DNA from 3 places in the Streptacidiphilus sp. PAMC 29251 genome. Region 3 is predicted to be linked to each of the others. Evidence: riboswitches for the same ligand, from Rfam matches in the RefSeq annotation. Region 3 holds a riboswitch; each other region holds the start of a gene.

Region 1 (5,682 bases), 7.7 Mb from region 3:
GACTCGGCGCCCAGGACCCGGCGGACCTGCTGCTCGGTCCGCTGGTGCTCCTGCTGGAGGCTGAGCACACCGCCGAGGGTGGTGCCGGTGGGCTCCCAGAGCTGGGCCACCGCGCCCAGCAGCAGGGCCGCCCGGGGGTGGCGTCCGCGCACCGCCGCGATCCAGGCCAGCAGGTCCAGCGCGTAGGCGGTGCCGATGCTGTCCCCGAGGCTCCAGGCACAGGCCAGCGCGGCCCGACCGTCGGCCTCGGCGCCGTCCACATCGCCCAGGACCCAGCCGGCCAGCCCGCGGAGCACCCGCAGATAGCCGGTGACCCAGCGCTCCTCCGGCTCTGCCTCCATGGCCCGCAGGCCGCGGCTGCACAGCTCGATCGCGGTGGCGGGCTCGCCCGACAACGCGCAGATGAAGGCGGTCTGGGCGTCCAGGACGGTCAGCGTGAAGTCGTCGCCGAGCGCCGACAGCCGGCCGCGGGCCTCGTCACAGCGGGTTCGGGCGTGCTCGGCGTCGCCGAGGAACATCAGCGCGAGCCCCTGGTACATCACCGAGTGGGCGGTCAGCCGGGCGTCGCCGAGCTGTCGGCCGATCGCCTCCGCCTCGGCCAGATAAGGGAGTTCCACCGCGGAGGAGCCGTGGAACACCCCGAGGTAGCCGTGCCGGGCCAGACCCCAGCCGCGTTCCAGGACCGGTTCCGGCACCCGGGTCAGCGCCCGGTCCATCCAGACGGCGCCCTCGCCGAGCAGTCCGGCGGCCATCCAGTACGGCCAGCTGGAGACCGTCATCGCCAGCGCCTGCCGCTCGCCGCCGGGCCGGGTCACCGCGAACTCCAGGGCGGCCCGAAGATTGCCGTGGTCCCGGCGCAGGGCACGGAACACCGGGAGCTGCCGGGAGGTCGGGAAGGCCTCCTCCAACTCCAGTAAGCGGGATCGGAACCAGGCGCGGTGCCGGTCCCGGGTCGGCTCCTCCTCGCCGATCCGGGCCAGCCACTCCACCCCGTACTCGCGGATGGAGTCCAGCAGCCGGTAGCGGGTGCCGCCCTCGTCGTCCAGGCGCAGCACCACCGACTTGTCGACCAGGCCGATCAGCTGCTCGACCACCTCGCCCCGGGCCAACCCGCCGCCCGCGCAGACGTGTTCGGCGGCCGGCAGGTCGAAAGTACCGGCGAAGACCGACAGCCGGGCCCAGACCAGCCGTTCGACCGGGCTGCAGAGGTCATGGCTCCAGCCGATGGTGGTCCGCAGCGTCTGGTGCCGCGGCACCGCGGTCCTGCGGCCCCCGGTGAGCAGCCGGAACCGGTCCTCCAGCCGGACCGCGAGCTCGTCCAGCGGCAGTGCCCGCAGCCTGACCGTGGCGAGCTCGATCGCCAGCGGGATGCCGTCCAGCCGGCGGCAGAGGGCCAGCACGTCCGGCTGGTTGGCCTCGGTCAGCACGAAGGAGGGCATCACCGCGGTAGCCCGCTGGGCGAACAGCGCGACCGCGCCGGTCCCGTCGATGCCTTCCGGCTCCACCGGCAGCGGCGGGACGACCAGCAGGTGCTCGCCGGGCACGTCCAGCGGCTGTCGGCTCGTGGCCAGCACGCTGACCTGCGGGCAGTTGCGCAGCAGCAGTCCGGCCAGCGCGGCGCAGGCGTCGACCAGGTGCTCGCAGGTGTCCAGCACCAGCAGCACGGTACGTCCGGCCAGGTGGTCGGTGAGCTGCTCCAGGGCGGTCCTGGCGGCCTGTTCGGGGAGGCCCAGCACGGCGCAGACCGTCCGGGCCAGCAGGTCGGGGTCCTTGAGGGCGGACAGCTCGGCCAGGAAGACGCCGTCGGGATAGGCCCCGCGCAGGTCGGGCAGGGCGCGCAGGGCGATCCTGGTCTTGCCGACCCCACCCGGACCGGTCAGCGTGACCAGCCGAGAAACCGCCAGCAGCCGCTGCAGCGAGGCAAGTTGATCCGCCCGGCCGACAAAGCCCGTGACCTCGGCGGGCAGATCACCGGCACGCCTCCAGGGAGCGTTCCCGCCCGGAACAGCCGTGCTCATGCTCCCAACGTACAGGCGCGGGCCGGGCGGTGACAGGGAATCAGAGTGGCATATGCCAAAAATTGGCCTCCCGGCTCAGCGGTAGACCCGGACGTAGTCGGCGGCGAAGCTGATCGGTGCCGTGCCGGAGGGGGGGGTGGTACTGCCCGGCGCTGACCGAGAGGCTGAGGTTCAGGTAGGCCGACCAGCCGGTGCCGACGCCGGTGTGGTCCGAGTAGACCTTGGTGCCGTTGACGTACCAGTCGACCGAGTCGGCGCCGTAGTAGGTGCCGATGGTCACCCAGCTGTCCGGGCTGACGGCACTGGCGTCGGTGTAGTAGTCGTGGGCGGCGTTGACGTGGTTGGACAGCTCCAGCAGGTGCGGGTTGTCCGGGTGGTACTCGAAGGAGTCGATCTCGCCGTTGCCGTCCTTCCAGGTCCACAGCGCCGGCCAGGCGCCGGTGCCGGACGGGAGCTTGACCCGGGCCTCGGCGTAGTCACCGGTCTTGACCTGGAAGCCCTGGGTCGAGCCCTCGGTGGTGAGCTGGCCGGTGGTCCAGGCCTGCTTGCCGTTCTCCAGGGTGGTCGAGGACGGGGTAGCGGTGAAGGTGGCGACACCGTCGGCCACGGTCACGGCGTTGGGGCTGAGCCAGTCGAGCTTGTTGTCGTTCGGGTTGTGGCTCCCGTACTGGAACGCGGTGCTGGTGCTGCCGACCCAGCGGCTGCCCCAGGCGATGGGTCCGCTGAACTCGTCGGACCAGGCCAGCGACTTCCCCGGCACGGGCGCGGCCCCGGTCACGGGCGCGGTGGGGGTGGGTGTCGGGGTCGGCGTGGGGGTCGGCGTCGGGGTCGGCGCGGGTGTGGCCGGCGTGGTGGTCGGGGCGGCGGCGGACACGGCGGCGGACACCGTCAGCGTCCGGGAGGGGAGGTTGTGCCAGGCGCCCGAGGCGTCCTGCCAGAAACCGAACTCGGTGTAGCTGCCGGCCGACAGCGTGCGGCTGCCGGTGGTGATCGAGACGCCGCCGGGGCAGATCCGGACGTTGGACGCGGAGCCGGGGAAGTCCAGGTTGGCACCGGCCGCGTCCCGGACGCCCACGCCCAGGGTCCTGGCCGTGAAGCAGGAGCCGGAGTGGACGGTGAGGGCCGCGCGGGCGGGGGCGCCGGCGGTCATGGTGGCGGGGGTGAGCCGGTCCTGGGTGACGCCGGAGGCCGCGGGGGCCGCGGCGGCCGTGTTGGCCGTTCCCGCGAGCGGGATGGCGGCCAGGGCGGCCGCGCCGGCTATCGCGCCGAAGCGCGCAGGGGTGATCGACAGGGGCATGGCAGGGCCTCGTGACGCCTACGAGGTGAGCTGTCGGGTTCGGGCCTGAGGAAGCCCGGCCGCCTGGGGAGCGGCTTCACCCCGAGCCGGTACCCACCTGCCCGTGCGGGCGTGGGTACGGCAACTGACCTGGTTCCCCCGCTCCTGTCCGAGTTCGGTGCTCGGGTTCCCGCCGGCGAGCGGACAGGACTCGGCGTCCCGGCGACGGGGTCCGCCCACGGCGGAACCTGCAGGCTAGGCAGGCGAACGTGGATTCGACAATGCAATGTGCGTCTACTCACACCCGCCTCCAAAAGGGCTTGAGCGAGCCTCGAAACGGTGGTCATAATGTTCTAACGCAAAGATATTTATGCACTAGTTCAATAGAGAGCAGGGAATCTGTGGCCACCGCCGCCTACCAGCCGACCGAACGCACCGTCCCCACCCGCAGTCGGGAGCGTGCCTCCTACGACCGTGAGCTGGTTCACTCGATCCTGGACGAGGGCTATGTCTGCCACCTCGGCTTCGTCCGGGACGGCGCCCCGGTCGTGCTCCCCACGCTCTACGGCCGGATCGGCGAACGGCTGTACCTCCACGGCTCCACCGGATCCCGTCCGCTGCGCGGAGCCGCCGACCCCGGCCTCGCGGTCTGCCTGACCGTGACCCATGTGGACGGCCTGGTCCTGGCCCGCTCCGCCTTCCACCACTCGCTCAACTACCGCTCGGTCGTCGTCCACGGCACCGCGCACCAGGTGGTGGACCCGGCCGAGCGCGCCGAGGCCCTGGACGCCCTGGTGGAGCAGGTGGTCGCGGGACGGTCGCAGGACTCCCGCCGCGCCGACGCCAAGGAACTGGCCGCGACCGCGGTGATCCGGCTGGACCTGGACGAGGTCTCCGCCAAGGTCCGCACCGGCGGCCCCGTGGACGACGCCGAGGACCTCGCCCTTCCGTACTGGAGCGGTGTGGTCCCGGTCACTCGCGGCCACGGCACACCGGTCCCGGCCGAGGACCTCGCACCGGGCACCCCGCTGCCGCCGTACCTCGGCGCGGGCTGAGTCGGGGGTGCGGCGCTGGGCCCGGGGCGTGGCGCGGAGGGCAGGAGGCCCCGGTTCGGTGGGCGCGGGGATGGGGGCACAAGGTCCCTAGGGCGGCGACGTTGATCGTGTGAGGGTGGATGTACGGGCGAAAAGTTCACGCCCGTGGCGACCGGCCTGAGTCCACGGCCGGTGAGCCCCTCGACTGTTGCCTGCGGGAGATACCCGGCGAGCGGTCGTGGCCGTTGACGACGTGTTCGTCGTAGATCCCTCAGGAGAGTCATGCAGCAGCTCAAGTCCCGCACGCCCGCAGGTCTGACCGCCTACCTGGTGATCGCCTCGACCGTGGTGCTGGGCACGGCGGTGGGCGCCCCCAGCGCCCAGGCCCACGCGGCACCGGCGCGAATAACCGGCTCGGCGGCGGCCAAGGCGGCTGAGGCCAAGGCAGCTGGGTCGACCAAGGCGGCTGGGGTCAAGGCGGCCAAGGCCGCAGCGCCCGCCAAGACCGCTGCCGGCCGCGCACCGGCGCAGAAGAGCTATCCGAACAACCTGGAGGGCTGGATCTCCGAGGCCCGCGCCGTCCTGGCCGCGCACGGGGACCATGTCCCCAACGCCCATGCCATCAAGGCCCGTGCGATGACCGAGTCCAGCGGCAACCCCCGCGCCGAGAACCACTGGGACGGCAACCAGGCCCTGTACGGGGGTACTTACGGTCTGATCCAGACCATCAAGCCGACCTTCGCCGAGTGGTCGCTGCCCGGGCACAAGGACATCCTGGACCCGGTCGACTCGATCATCGCCGGCGTCCGCTACGCCAATGACCGCTACGGCTCCTTCGACAGCGTCGCCTACGGCAAGCAGGGCTACTGACCTGTTACAACGATGGACTTCCACGGCCGTAGCGTCGGCTGTCGGAAACCCCTGGCTCCGGCCCATCTGAGCTGATCCATCATCAGATGCGCAGTCCTCTTCATCATCCCAGGTGGGATGGCTGGTGCGAAAACTTCCGCCGCAGCGCGCCGACGGGATCGCGCGGAGAGTCTTGACGCACCCGGTGCCGAGTGCCTCAATGTCCGTTACAACGTTGGACTCCCTCCCCACCCAGGAGCACCCCCATGCGTAGAAGCGGATCCACAGGCGACCGGTTACGACGTGGCCCATGGCGAAGGGCTCTCCTCGCGGCCGGTGCGGCGCTGGCGCTCGTCCTCGGCGTACTGGTCGCCCTCCCCGGGGTGTCGCAGGCCGCGGGTACGCTGCCGTGCGACATCTACGGCGCCGCCGGCACCCCCTGCGTCGCCGCGCACAGCACGGTGCGTGCGCTCTACTCCGGCTACAACGGCAGCCTCTACCAGGT
Region 2 (5,682 bases), 1.1 Mb from region 3:
GAGCTGGAGGCGCTGCGTTCGGCCGGGCTGACCGAGCGCGGCGCGGTCGACAGCGAGGTGCGCCGGCTGAAGCACCGGCTGACCGAGGCCGAGGCGGCCCTGGAGACGTCCAGGAGGGCCGCCAGGGAGGGGCGGAGCACCGAGGACATGCGGCTGCGGCTGCTGCTCGACGTGGTGCTCCAGGGGGCGCAGGGGCTGCAGCGAGAGCTGGGGCTGCCGCCGCTGGCCGAGGGCCGTCCGGCCGACACGGTGGAGGCGGTGCTGCCGGTGACGGCCTCCCCGCACGACGTGGCGCGGCGGGCCCTGGACGGGGACGACCCGGCGCTGCTGGACCAGCTGCTGGCGCTGCCGCACACCCATCTGCTGGTGGACGGCTACAACGTGACCAAGAGCGGCTATCCGACCCTGCCGCTGGAGAAGCAGCGGGCCCGGCTGCTGAACGGCCTGTCCATGCTGGCGATGCACAGCCGCGCCGAGGTCACCTGCGTGTTCGACGGCAAGGATCTGGACGCCCCGGTCCCGATGGCCCCGCCGCGCGGCGTTCGGGTGCTGTTCAGCCGCTCCGGGGAGACCGCGGACGAGCTGATCCGCCGGCTGGTCCGGGCCGAGCCGGAGGGCCGTCCGGTGGTGGTGGTGTCCACCGACCGCGAGGTCGCCGACGGCGTCCGCAAGGCGGGGGCCCGCCCCGTCCCCTCGGCGATGCTGCTGAAGCGGCTGATCCGCACCTGAGGGCTGCAGAGTCGCACCTGAGGGCGGGGGTCAGGGCTTCAAACCTCTTACCTGTACCGGACATTAGGGGCATTACCGGCCGGACTCCCCGGCGGGGGCGACAAGCTCACATGTTCCTCACTAGTGTCTCCCTTCGAACTTCTGTGTCGTCCTGAAGGGAACCCGGCTCCGTGGTCTCACACCGTCGTTTGAAGCAGCCAGGCCGTGCCCGCGTGACCATCCTCACGGCTGCGGCGGCCACGGCGGTCGCGCTGGCGGCGCAGACCGCGGCCAGCGCGGCGCCGGCCACCACGACGGGCCAGGCCAAGACGCAGGTCGACGCGGACCGCAACGCGGCCGCGGCGGCGACGGAGCAGTACGACGGGGCGCAGGCCCAGCAGCAGGCGCTGCAGAAGAAGGTCAACAACCTGCAGGACGAGATAGCCCGTCAGCAGGCCGTGGTGAACAAGGAGATGGCGGTCCTGGGCGCGGTGGCCAGCGCGCAGTACCGGGACGGTTCGGTGGACCCGGCGGTGCAGCTGATGCTCTCCGCGGACCCGACCGAGTACCTGAACCGCGCCTCCGACGAGGACCAGGTCAACAGCAACCAGGCAGCGCTGATGGACCAGTTGGTGGCGCAGCAGCACGCGCTGGCGGCCGAGAAGGCCGAGGCGGCCCAGGAGCTGGGCGCCCAGCAGGTGCTGCTGAAGCAGATGCAGAAGTCCAAGGCGGCCATCGCCGCCAAGCTCAAGCACGCCCAGGCGATCCTGGACTCCCTCACCCCGAAGCAGCGCACCCAGGTGAACACCGGCGGTGCCGGGGGCGGCGGCTTCACTCCGCCCTCGTCCGGCAGCAGTTACATGTCGGTGTCCGACATCGACCTCTCCGGGATCTCCCCGGCGGCCCGTACCGCGATGCTGGCCGCGATGAGCAAGGTCAATGTGGCCCCCTACGTCTCCGGCGGCTCAGGACCCAGTGTGTTCGACTGCTCGGGCCTGGTGATGTGGGCCTACGGCAAGGCCGGCATCTCCCTGCCGCACTACTCGTACTCGGACGAGACGGTGGGCACCGGGGTGTCCTACGCGGACCTCAAGGTCGGCGACATCATCGTGAACATGGGCGGCGACCACGTGGGCCTCTACGCCGGGAAGGGGATGCTGCTGAGCGCTCCCCACCCGGGGCTCACGGTGGACATCCAGCCGCTGTCCTATTTCGGCACCATCGTTGCCATTCGCCGCTTCTGACGGTTATTTACTCGACTGTGACTCACGTCACACGCGTTGCTGCCGTCTCGACCAGATGACCGATTTGGGTGCCATGTCGTCATCGGATGGTCATTCAGCGACTACGTTCAGTCGCCGACCCGATGCTCTTTCGAAACCTAAAAGAGTTTTTACTTACAAGGATTTGAATAGATCACGTTCGGGTCACTAGTGTCAGCGATCGAACCACCGCGAAGTCGATCACCCAGCAGGGTGGCAGCGGCGGTTTCCGCCGAGTTCGACCGCACGGCAGGCTGTTCCGCATCCAGCGGGGCACGCTGGATCAGCCGTCAGTTCGGAGCCGGGGAACCAAGTTCCCTCGGGGTGAATCGACGCCAGGCCGGTCCGCCGGTGAAGCGTCGTAGGGCACGTCTTCCAGCCCGAACCCGTCAGCTCACCCGGTAGGCGGCCGTAGGAAGAAGGAGCTCGCCTTCGTGGCGTCCCATCGTCGTCCGAAAAGTCCCAGCCGATCGCGGATAACCGTGCTTACCGCTGCTGCAGCCACCACCGTCGCGCTCGGCGCGACCGCCACCCAGTCGGCGCAGGCGGCACCCAAGCAGACCACGGCGCAGCTCAAGGCAGAGATAGACCAGCAGAACCAGGACGCCGACAAGGCGATCCAGCAGTACGACGCCGCGCAGTCGCAGCAGCAGACACTGCAGAAGCAGGTCAACACCCTGCAGGACCAGGTGGCCCGCCAGCAGGCCTCGGTCAGCGCCAAGTCCGCCGCGCTCGGCGCGGTCGCCAGCGCGCAGTACCGCAGCGGGTCGATCGACCCCTCGGTGCAGCTGATGCTGTCCGCGAACCCCACCGAGTACCTGAACCAGGCCTCCACGATGAGCCAGGTGACCGGTAGCCAGGCCGCGCTGCTCGACTCGCTGACGGCTGAGCAGAAGACGCTGAACCGTGAGAAGGCCGACGCCGAGAGCAAGCTGAAGGCGCTCGACGCCACCAGCAAGCAGCTCGCCGCGGCCAAGGCCTCCGTGCAGCAGAAGCTCGCCGCGTCCAAGGCCCAGCTCGCCTCGCTGACCGCCGCCCAGCGCGCCGCGGTCACCAAGCTGCAGAACGCCGGCACCACCAGCCACAGCAGCGGCAGCTCCAGCACCGGCAGCACCACGTACAGCCCCGGCTCCACCAAGGCCGGCTCCGGTGCCGCGATGGCGGCCTTCCACGCCGCGCAGACCCGCCTCGGCGACCCGTACGTCTACGGGGCCACCGGGCCCAACTCCTTCGACTGCTCCGGCCTGATGCAGTGGGCCTTCAAGCAGGCAGGCGTGTCGATCGGCCGCACCACCTACGACCAGGTGGACGTCGGCTCCGCCGTCGGCTCGGTCTCCGACCTCCAGATCGGCGACCTGATCTTCTTCAACGGCGACTCGCACGTCGGCATGTACGCGGGCGGCGGCATGGTCCTGCACGCTCCGCACACCGGCACCGTCGTCAAGTACGAGGCGCTGACCACCATCGGCTCCATCTACGCCATGCGCCGGGTCTGAGCCACACCCCGGACTCTCCGCAGGTCTTCCCCCTTCTCAGAGGCTGTCGCCGGCCCGTCCCCGGCGACAGCCTCTGAGTTTTCTGCTGGGCGAAAAAAGAAAATGGTTCTGGTGGGTCTGTCGTGTCGATCCGTGGCGGCGCCGTTCGACCTGGGATAGAGAGGGTCGGGAAGCGGCCCCCGAGTGAGGAGACTGACGATGGCGAAGTACATGCTGATCATGCGCGGCACGGACGAGTCCATGGCGAAGATGATGGAGACGCCCTTCGAGGAGATGCTCGAGACGGTGGGCCGCTTCAATGAGGAGCTGATCCGGGCCGGCGTGCTGGTCGCCGCCGAGGGCCTGGACGACCCGTCCCAGGGCGTGGTGGTCGACTTCAGTGCGGAGACCCCGGTGGTCACCGACGGCCCCTACGGCGAGACCAAGGAGCTGTTCGGCGGCTTCTACCTGATCGACGTCGCCTCCAAGGAGGAGGCGGTCGAGTGGGCCAAGCGGCTGCCCGCCCTCCCCGGCTCCAAGTGCGAGGTCCGCCGGGTGCCGAGCATCGACGAGTTCCCGCAGGACAACGAGTGGATCACCAAGGAGCGGGCGTGGCGCGAGCGGACCGGCCAGATCTGACACCCCCCGCGGCCGACGACGGCCCGGCGGGCGGGGGCCCGCCGGGCGACACTGCGGCCCGGCGGGCCCTGGAGGCGGTCTGGCGGATCGAGTCCGCCCGGATCATCGGTGCGCTGACCCGCTACACCGGGGACTTCGCCCTCGCCGAGGACCTGGCCCAGGAGGCGCTGGCGGAGGCACTGGTGGCCTGGCCGCGCGACGGTGCGCCGGCCAGCCCGGTGGGCTGGCTGCTGGCGACCGCACGCCGGCGCGCCATCGACGGCTTCCGCCGCAGGTCCGCCCTGGAGCAGCGGTACGCCGGCCTGGCCGGCCGGCTGGCCGAGGGCGAGTTCAGCGCGGGCGTGCAGGCCCCCGCGCCGGGCCGGTCGGAGCAGGACCTGCTCTGGGATCCCGACCACGTCCCGGACGACGTCCTCGCGCTGATGTTCACCGCCTGCCACCCGGTGCTCTCGCCCGAGGCCCGGGTGGCGCTCACCCTGCGCGTGGTCGGCGGGCTGTCCAGCGAGGAGATCGCCCGGGCGTTCCTGGTGCCCACCGCGACCGTCCAGGCCCGGATCACCCGGGCGAAGAAGACCATCGCCGCGGCCCACGTGCCGTTCGAACTACCGCCGCCGGAGGAGCGGCCGGCCCGGCTCGGCGCCGTGCTGAGCGTCGTCTACGTCATCTTCGCCGAAGGCTCCACGGCGACCACCGGCGACCGCCTGCTGCGCACCGATCTCGCCTATGAGGCGGTGCGGTTGTCCCGGATGCTGGCCGCGCTGCTGCCCGGCGAGCCGGAGGTGCACGGGCTGCTCGCGCTGTGCGAGCTCACCGCCGCGCGTTTCCCGGCCCGCACCGGGCCGGACGGGCAGGCGGTGCTGCTGGAGGACCAGGACCGGCGCCGCTGGGACCGGTCCGCGATCCGTCGCGGCCTGGCCGCACTGGGCCGGGCCTCGGCCGCCGGACGGGGCCTCGGACCGTACGGTCTGCAGGCCGCGATCGCCGCCGGCCACGCCACCGCGCCCTCGGTGCAGGAGACCGACTGGGAGCGGATCGTGCTGCTGTACGAGGCGCTCGGCCGACTCGCCCCCTCACCCGTGGTCGAGCTCAACCGGGCCGTGGCCGTGGCGATGGCGAGCGGACCGCAGCAGGCGCTGTCCCTGGTCGACGACCTGGCCGTCTCCGGCCGGCTGTCCGGCTCCTACCTGCTGCCGAGCGTGCGCGGCGAGCTGCTGACCAGGCTCGGCCGCACCCGCGAGGCCCGGGCCGAGCTGGAGCTCGCCGCCCGGCTGTGCGGCAACACCCGCGAGCGCACGGTGCTGCTGCAGAAGGCGGCCGCGCTGGAGTGACGCCCCCGGACGCCGGGGGGTACCCAAACGGCCGTACGGGGGCGTCCCCCAATGGGGGGACCGGGTTCCGGCGGAGGGCGGGGCCACCCCCGGCGACATGGCGTTCCATAGATATGTTCGGTATTCGACCGAATATTCGGGATAGCGAGGGTTTGGACTAGCTGCGCCCGACTCGCTAACGTCTGCGCTCGGTCCTCCGTGTCGTCGACCGCCCTTCCGGGCGGCACCGGTGGACCGCCGGGCATCCTGGGCCGACGCAGCCGGCGTCGC
Region 3 (5,682 bases):
CCCTCGACCAGGCCCCCGAAGGCCTCACCCGGCTGGGCGCCGGCGACAGCGTGGGCCGGCTGGTGGTCCTGCCGTAAAGAGGGGGGCGTGCCCTGCGGAACCTCGGGTAGGCGCGGGTTGAGCAGCAAAGACCCGAGAGCGAAGGAGCCCCGCATGAGCACCGAGGACAAGGCCAAGAACACTGCCGACAAGCTCAAGGGCAAGGTCAAGGAGGCGGCAGGCAAGGCCGTGGGCAACGAGCGGCTGCAGGCCGAGGGCAAGGCCGACCAGGTCAAGGGCGACGCCAAGCAGGCCGCCGAAAAGGCCAAGGACGCCTTCAAGGACTGATTCCCCGCATGGGAAGCACAACGGCCGATGGCCCCTCAGTTTCCTGAGGGGCCATCGGCGGTTTTATCGCGTGACGTTCACAGCCTGACTGGGTCAGCCGATGCGGCCGGCGAAGTCCGGGGCCCAGTCGCTGATGGTGTCGGTCTTGACGCCGGCGCTGGGGTTGGCGGCCTCGACGTAGCCGCCGTTACCGGTGTAGATGGCGACGTGGTAGGCGCCGGCGGCAGTGCCGTCGCTGGACCAGAACAGCAGGTCGCCGGGCTGGAGCGAGTCCAGCGAGACCCGGGTGCTGGCCGCGGCCTGGTCCTCGCTGGTGCGCGGGATCGAGATCCCGGCCTTGGCCAGCGCGGCCTGGGTCAGACCGGAGCAGTCCCAGACCGAGGGGCCGGTGCCGCCGTAGACGTAGGGCTTGCCGACCTGGGCCTCGGCGAAGGCGATGGCCGCGCTCATGCTGCCCGAAGCGGTGCTGTCGGAAGCCGAGGAGGCGCTGCTGTCGGAGCTGGTCGCCGAGGTGCTGGCCGAGCTGCTGTCCGAGGAGCTGGACTGGCCGCCGGCAGCGGCCTCCACCTTGGCGTCGAACGAGGAGTCGTCCGTGGAGGTCGAGGCGCTGGAGTCGGTGGCGCTGGACGACGAGTCGTTGGACGGGGTGGAGCTGGGCGTCGTGGCCGCCCCGCCCAGCTTGATCTGCTCACCGGGGTAGATGACGTCCGGGCCCTCGGTGAGGGTGCCCCGGTTGAGGGCGTAGAGACGCTGCCATCCGCCGGAGACGTTCTCCTTCTGGGCGATGGTGGAGAGCCAGTCGCCGGCGACCACGGTGTAGGTGCCCGCGGTCGAGGAGGAGGACGAGGTGGAGGTCGACGCCGCGTTCGCGGCAGCCTTCACCTTGTTGGCGAACGCGGAGTCGTCCGAGCTCGAGCTGGAGGTCGAGCTGGGGGTGGAGGCCGAGCTGGAGTCCGAGGAGCTGCTGGAGGAGCCCGAGGAGGAGGTGTCGACGTTGGCGGGAGCGCCGCCGGCGGTCAGACCGGCCTGGGGGCCGCAGACCGGCCAGGCGCCGGGGCCCTGGGAGGCGAGCACCTTCTCGGCGACGGCGATCTGCTGGCTCTTGGTGGCCTGGTCGGCGCTGGACGCGTACTGGGTGCCGCCGTAGGCCGCCCAGGTGTCGGCGGAGAACTGCAGGCCGCCGTAGTAGCCGTTGCCGGTGTTGATGGCCCAGTTGCCGGTGCTCTCGCAGTTGGCGACGGCGTCCCAGGTGCTGACGGTCGCGGCCGAGGCGCTGGTGGCGCTCACGAGCGGGATGGCGAGCCCGACACCGGTCAGTCCGGCCGAGGCGATCAGACGCTGGGTACGGCTACGGCGGGACTTGACGGCGCGGTGGCGCCCGTTGGTGGACAGCATGGAACAGCGTTCCTCTCCCACGCCTGCGAGGTGAGCTGTCGGATTCGGGCTGGAGTTGCCCGGCCGTGCGCTGCACGGCTTCACCCCTAGCTGTGATGACAGACGCTCAGAGAAGAGCGCCGATCACAGCGGCAAACCTGGTTCCCCCGCTCCTGCCGTGGTGCGGTGTGTGGGTCTTCGACGTCTCCGGCGGCAGGACTCGGCGTTCCGGATTTGTCTGTTCCGCTTAAGTGCGGCGAGCAGAAACATACGCACACCGGGCAGCAAACTACAACTGAGTATGACGTCCGTCACGTTTAACACTGCGGCGCGGCACCCGGGGGTATGGGTGCCGCGCCGCAGCGGGTGTTGCTCGACTGCTCTGGGACTAGCCGATGGTGAGGGTCTGGCCGGGGTAGATGGTGTCGGCGTCGGCGCCGATCACGCTCTGGTTGGCGCTGTACAGGGACTGCCAGTCGGTGCCGTGGGCGGCGGCGATGGAGCCCAGGGTGTCGCCGGACTGGACGGTGTAGCTGCCGGCGCCGGTGGCCGCGGGGGCGCTCTCGGTGCTGGTGCTGGTGTCGGTGCTGGGGGTGCTCGTCGCGGCCGGGGCGGTGTCGTCGCTGGTGGCGGCCGGGGTGCTGGTGGCCGGGGTCGTGGTGTCGACGGTGGCGGGGGTGCCGCCGGCGGTGAGGCCGGCCTCGGGGCCGCAGACGGGCCAGGCGCCGGGGCCCTGGGCGGCCAGGACGTTCTCGGCGACGGCGATCTGCTGGCCCTGGCTGGCCTGGTCCGCGGAGGCGGCGTAGGCGGTGCCGCCGAAGGCGGCCCAGGTGGAGGGGGTGAACTGCAGGCCGCCGTAGAAGCCGTTGCCGGTGTTGGCGGACCAGTTGTTGGTGCTCTCGCAGCTGGCGACCTTGTCCCAGGTGGAGGAGTCCGCGGCCGAGGCGCCGGTCGCGCTGACCAGGCCGACCACCGGGACGGCGGCGACCACGCCGACGGCCAGGGCCGCCCGCAGGCGGTTCTTCCTGGTGGTGGCGGTGGCAGCGGTGGTGGCGGTGGCGTGACGGAAGTTCATGGAGTCCTTTCGACAGGTCCCGGGGTCAGCACGGCGTCGGCGTCGGCGCGCAGGAGGCGCGCTACAGGTACGCCGCGACGTGACAGGAGGACGGCCGGTGGCCGTCCCCGGGGCCCGCTGCTGACCGCCTACCGGACAGGTGGAGGCGGAGACATCAAGCGAAAGCGGGCGAACCCGGGAGGTGCTCAGTGCACGTCTTCGACCGTAGGCAACAAACCCCCGGACATCAACGATCCCAGCAAAGTCCCAGATCAGAGCACTGTTACCGGCGGTATTAAGCCTGTATTCAGGCCCCTGCTGGCACCGAACCACCCCGCCAGAGGTGATCTTTGTGGTCTAGACCACGCTCCAGTCGAGTGAGCTGCCACACACAGTCCACGCACAGTCAGTACTCATCAGCCGCCGGTCACTGATGATCTTCGTTTTCATTCAATCGAAGGACGGCGATGTGACCTGGGCCGCAATGAAGGGGCCGATCACCGTATGGGTGCGTCCGGTTGCCGAGTGTAGTGAGCAAGGTGACCGTGGGACTGTCCCACTCAGTTCCGAAGTAAGGGTTTTTCCATGCGTATCGTTCGCATTCGCACCACGCTCGCCTGTGCTGTCCTGGCCTCGACGGTGATCACGGGTGCTGTTGTGCCCAGCGCGTCCGCCACTCCGGTGGACCACGGCACGTCCGTGCAGCCGCAGGCAGCACTGCCCGCGGCCCCCGATCCGGCCGCGACCCTGGGCGCGCTCGGTGCGCTGGGCGGCGTGACCGAGGCCGTGTCGAGCCTCGTGTCGAGCGCCACCGCCACCGCGCCGGCTCCGTCGCCGGCCGACCTGCAGGCCAAGCTCGCCACCCTGACCAGCGCGGGCAAGGTCCTCACCACCGCGCTGCCGGCCGCGCCGGCCGTTCCGGCGGCGCCGTCCAAGGTCCTGGCGAAGGCTCCGGTCAAGGCTCCAGTGAAGGCCCCGGTGAAGTCGGCTCCGATCCACGGCCTGCCGATTCCCGCGCCGCCGCTGCCCGTTCCGGTGCCGGTGCCGCCGGTGTCCGCCCCGGTGCCGCCGCTGCCCGTACCCGTGCCCGTCCCGGCGAGTGTTCCGGACGCGCTGGCCACGCTGCAGAAGGACGCCGCCGCGCTGGTCGCCGCGGTACAGGCGACGGATGTCGCCGCGGTCACCGCCGCACTGACCGCTCTGGTCACCGACACCCTGGCCGTGGTCACGGCCACGGTCGCGGCGGTCGGTGTCGGCCTCCCGGCCTGACAGCAGTAACAGCAGTGCCCCGGAAGCGTTCTGCCTCCGGGGCACTGCTGTTGCTCCGTGCTACGGGTTCACAGTGATCGTGAACGTCGAGGTGGTGTTCTGGATGTTGACGAAGTTGTTGCTCTCGGTGAGGTGGTTGAACACGGCGGTACCGACCGCCGGGCCCTGTCCGGACTCGGGCTGCTGGTTGGCCCAGATGCCGTAGCCGGACTTGGCGTTGTAGGCGTCACCGCTCTGCTGCGCGCCGGTGATGGACACATTGGTGAAGATGGTGTCGGTCACCGGGTTGAGCGGAGTGCTGCCCGAGTAGTCCGTCTGGAACATGATGCCGGAGTACGTCGGGTCGGTGATGTCCACGTTGTTGACCCTGATCCCCTGGAACGGCTGGGTCGCGGAGAAGACCCAGATCGCCGGGAAGACCTGCCCGCCCCAGAAGTGCCCGCCGTCGCGTACCAGCGAGGCGTTCTGGATGGTCGTCGGCTGGGTGCCGAAGCCCTGGAAGGGGTAGCCGAAGTTCAGCGAGCTGATGGTGATGCCCGCATAGGTGAGCGTGTCGGCCACGTACAGGTTCTGCAGGGTGTTGTTCTCGCCGCCGTAGACGGCGATGCCTGCCGCCCGCCACGGGGTGACCGCGGTCAGGTTCTGGAAGGTGTTCCCGGACAGGTCCGCACTGTTGTGGTCGGTGGCGGCGAACAGCGCGAAGCTGTCGTCACCGGTCGACCGCGCCTCGTCATTGCTGACCAGGTTGTTCTGGCTGCCGTTGGTGAGGTTGATGCCGTCGGCGAAGGTGTCGCGGATGCGCATGTTGGTGGCGGTCAGGCCACTGACGTGGGTGCCCCAGATCCCGACCACCGTGTGCTCGATCCACACGTTGTCGACCGTCAGGTTGGTGACGTCGGTGAGGTCGAAGACCTTGCCGGGGCCGTCGATGCGGGAGGTGTAGTTCCCGAAGAAGGCGAACCCGGAGAGCGTGGATCCGCTCGCACTGGTCTGGACCGAGAAGCCGGCGTCGGAGTTGGCCTGGGTCTGGTCGGTGCTGAACTGGGTGTACCAGGGTCCGGCGCCGATGACCTTGATGGCCTTCTGGCCGATCTGGAACTTGCCGGTGGTCTGGTACTGCCCGGCGGGCAGGTAGACGCCGGTGTAGGTGCTGGAGTTGGCGACAGTGGTCAGGGCGTTCTGCACGTCCTGCTGCGCGAAGCCGGCCGGCACCAGGTACTTGGTCGGGTCCGGGTTGGCGATCGGCGCGACCTGCTCGGTGTTGATGTAGTCGATCGCGTACTGCGAGGTGTTGGCCGCGTCCTTCTGCAGCCGGATCACACTGTTCGCCGGCACCGGGGTGTTCAGGACGATGTGGGCCTCGTCGTAGATGTGACGCGGCCCGGCGGCGGACGGGTCGTTGCCGGGGCCGGTCTCGGCGCCGTAGAGCCAGGCGTACTTGGAGTTCAGGGTGATGGTCTGGGCGAAGGTGCCGTTGACGTAGACGTCCAGGGTGGCCGTGGTGCCGCCACCGCCCGGAGCGTCCGGGATGGAGAAGCGGGTGACCAGGGTGTTGGTCGGGTCAGTGGTGTTCCACTGGACATACGCGCCGGTGGAGTTCAGCGTGACCGCCTTGCGGCCGGAGGCCTCACCGGCCAGGTCGCCGATGGTGCGGTTCG

The links. A riboswitch is a leader RNA that binds a small molecule or an ion and turns the genes downstream of it on or off. The one in region 3 is predicted to bind cyclic di-AMP.
Region 1: linked by a shared signal. The riboswitch ahead of ACXKR8_RS45090 (glycoside hydrolase family 16 protein) and the one ahead of ACXKR8_RS08455 (transglycosylase family protein) in region 3 are both predicted to bind cyclic di-AMP.
Region 2: linked by a shared signal. The riboswitch ahead of ACXKR8_RS13240 (C40 family peptidase) and the one ahead of ACXKR8_RS08455 (transglycosylase family protein) in region 3 are both predicted to bind cyclic di-AMP.

Annotation. Positions count from the first base shown of each region.
Region 1 covers NZ_CM135725.2:9,438,777-9,444,458, forward strand. The annotation lists gene ACXKR8_RS45085 (ATP-binding protein) at 1-2,018, opposite strand, end outside; gene ACXKR8_RS45090 (glycoside hydrolase family 16 protein) at 2,059-3,315, opposite strand; cyclic di-AMP (ydaO/yuaA leader) riboswitch at 3,330-3,475, opposite strand; gene ACXKR8_RS45095 (pyridoxamine 5'-phosphate oxidase family protein) at 3,696-4,349, shown strand; gene ACXKR8_RS45100 (transglycosylase SLT domain-containing protein) at 4,611-5,198, shown strand; gene ACXKR8_RS45105 (arabinofuranosidase catalytic domain-containing protein) at 5,444-5,682, shown strand, end outside.
Region 2 covers NZ_CM135725.2:2,834,090-2,839,771, reverse strand. The annotation lists partial or broken gene ACXKR8_RS13250 (NYN domain-containing protein) at 1-729, shown strand, start outside; gene ACXKR8_RS13245 (C40 family peptidase) at 942-1,952, shown strand; cyclic di-AMP (ydaO/yuaA leader) riboswitch at 2,237-2,394, shown strand; gene ACXKR8_RS13240 (C40 family peptidase) at 2,453-3,466, shown strand; gene ACXKR8_RS13235 (YciI family protein) at 3,665-4,084, shown strand; gene ACXKR8_RS13230 (RNA polymerase sigma factor) at 4,057-5,412, shown strand.
Region 3 covers NZ_CM135725.2:1,769,728-1,775,409, forward strand. The annotation lists gene ACXKR8_RS08445 (NADPH:quinone oxidoreductase family protein) at 1-77, shown strand, start outside; gene ACXKR8_RS08450 (CsbD family protein) at 154-327, shown strand; gene ACXKR8_RS08455 (transglycosylase family protein) at 421-1,722, opposite strand; cyclic di-AMP (ydaO/yuaA leader) riboswitch at 1,728-1,900, opposite strand; gene ACXKR8_RS08460 (transglycosylase family protein) at 2,090-2,776, opposite strand; gene ACXKR8_RS08465 (hypothetical protein) at 3,341-4,024, shown strand; gene ACXKR8_RS08470 (CARDB domain-containing protein) at 4,085-5,682, opposite strand, start outside.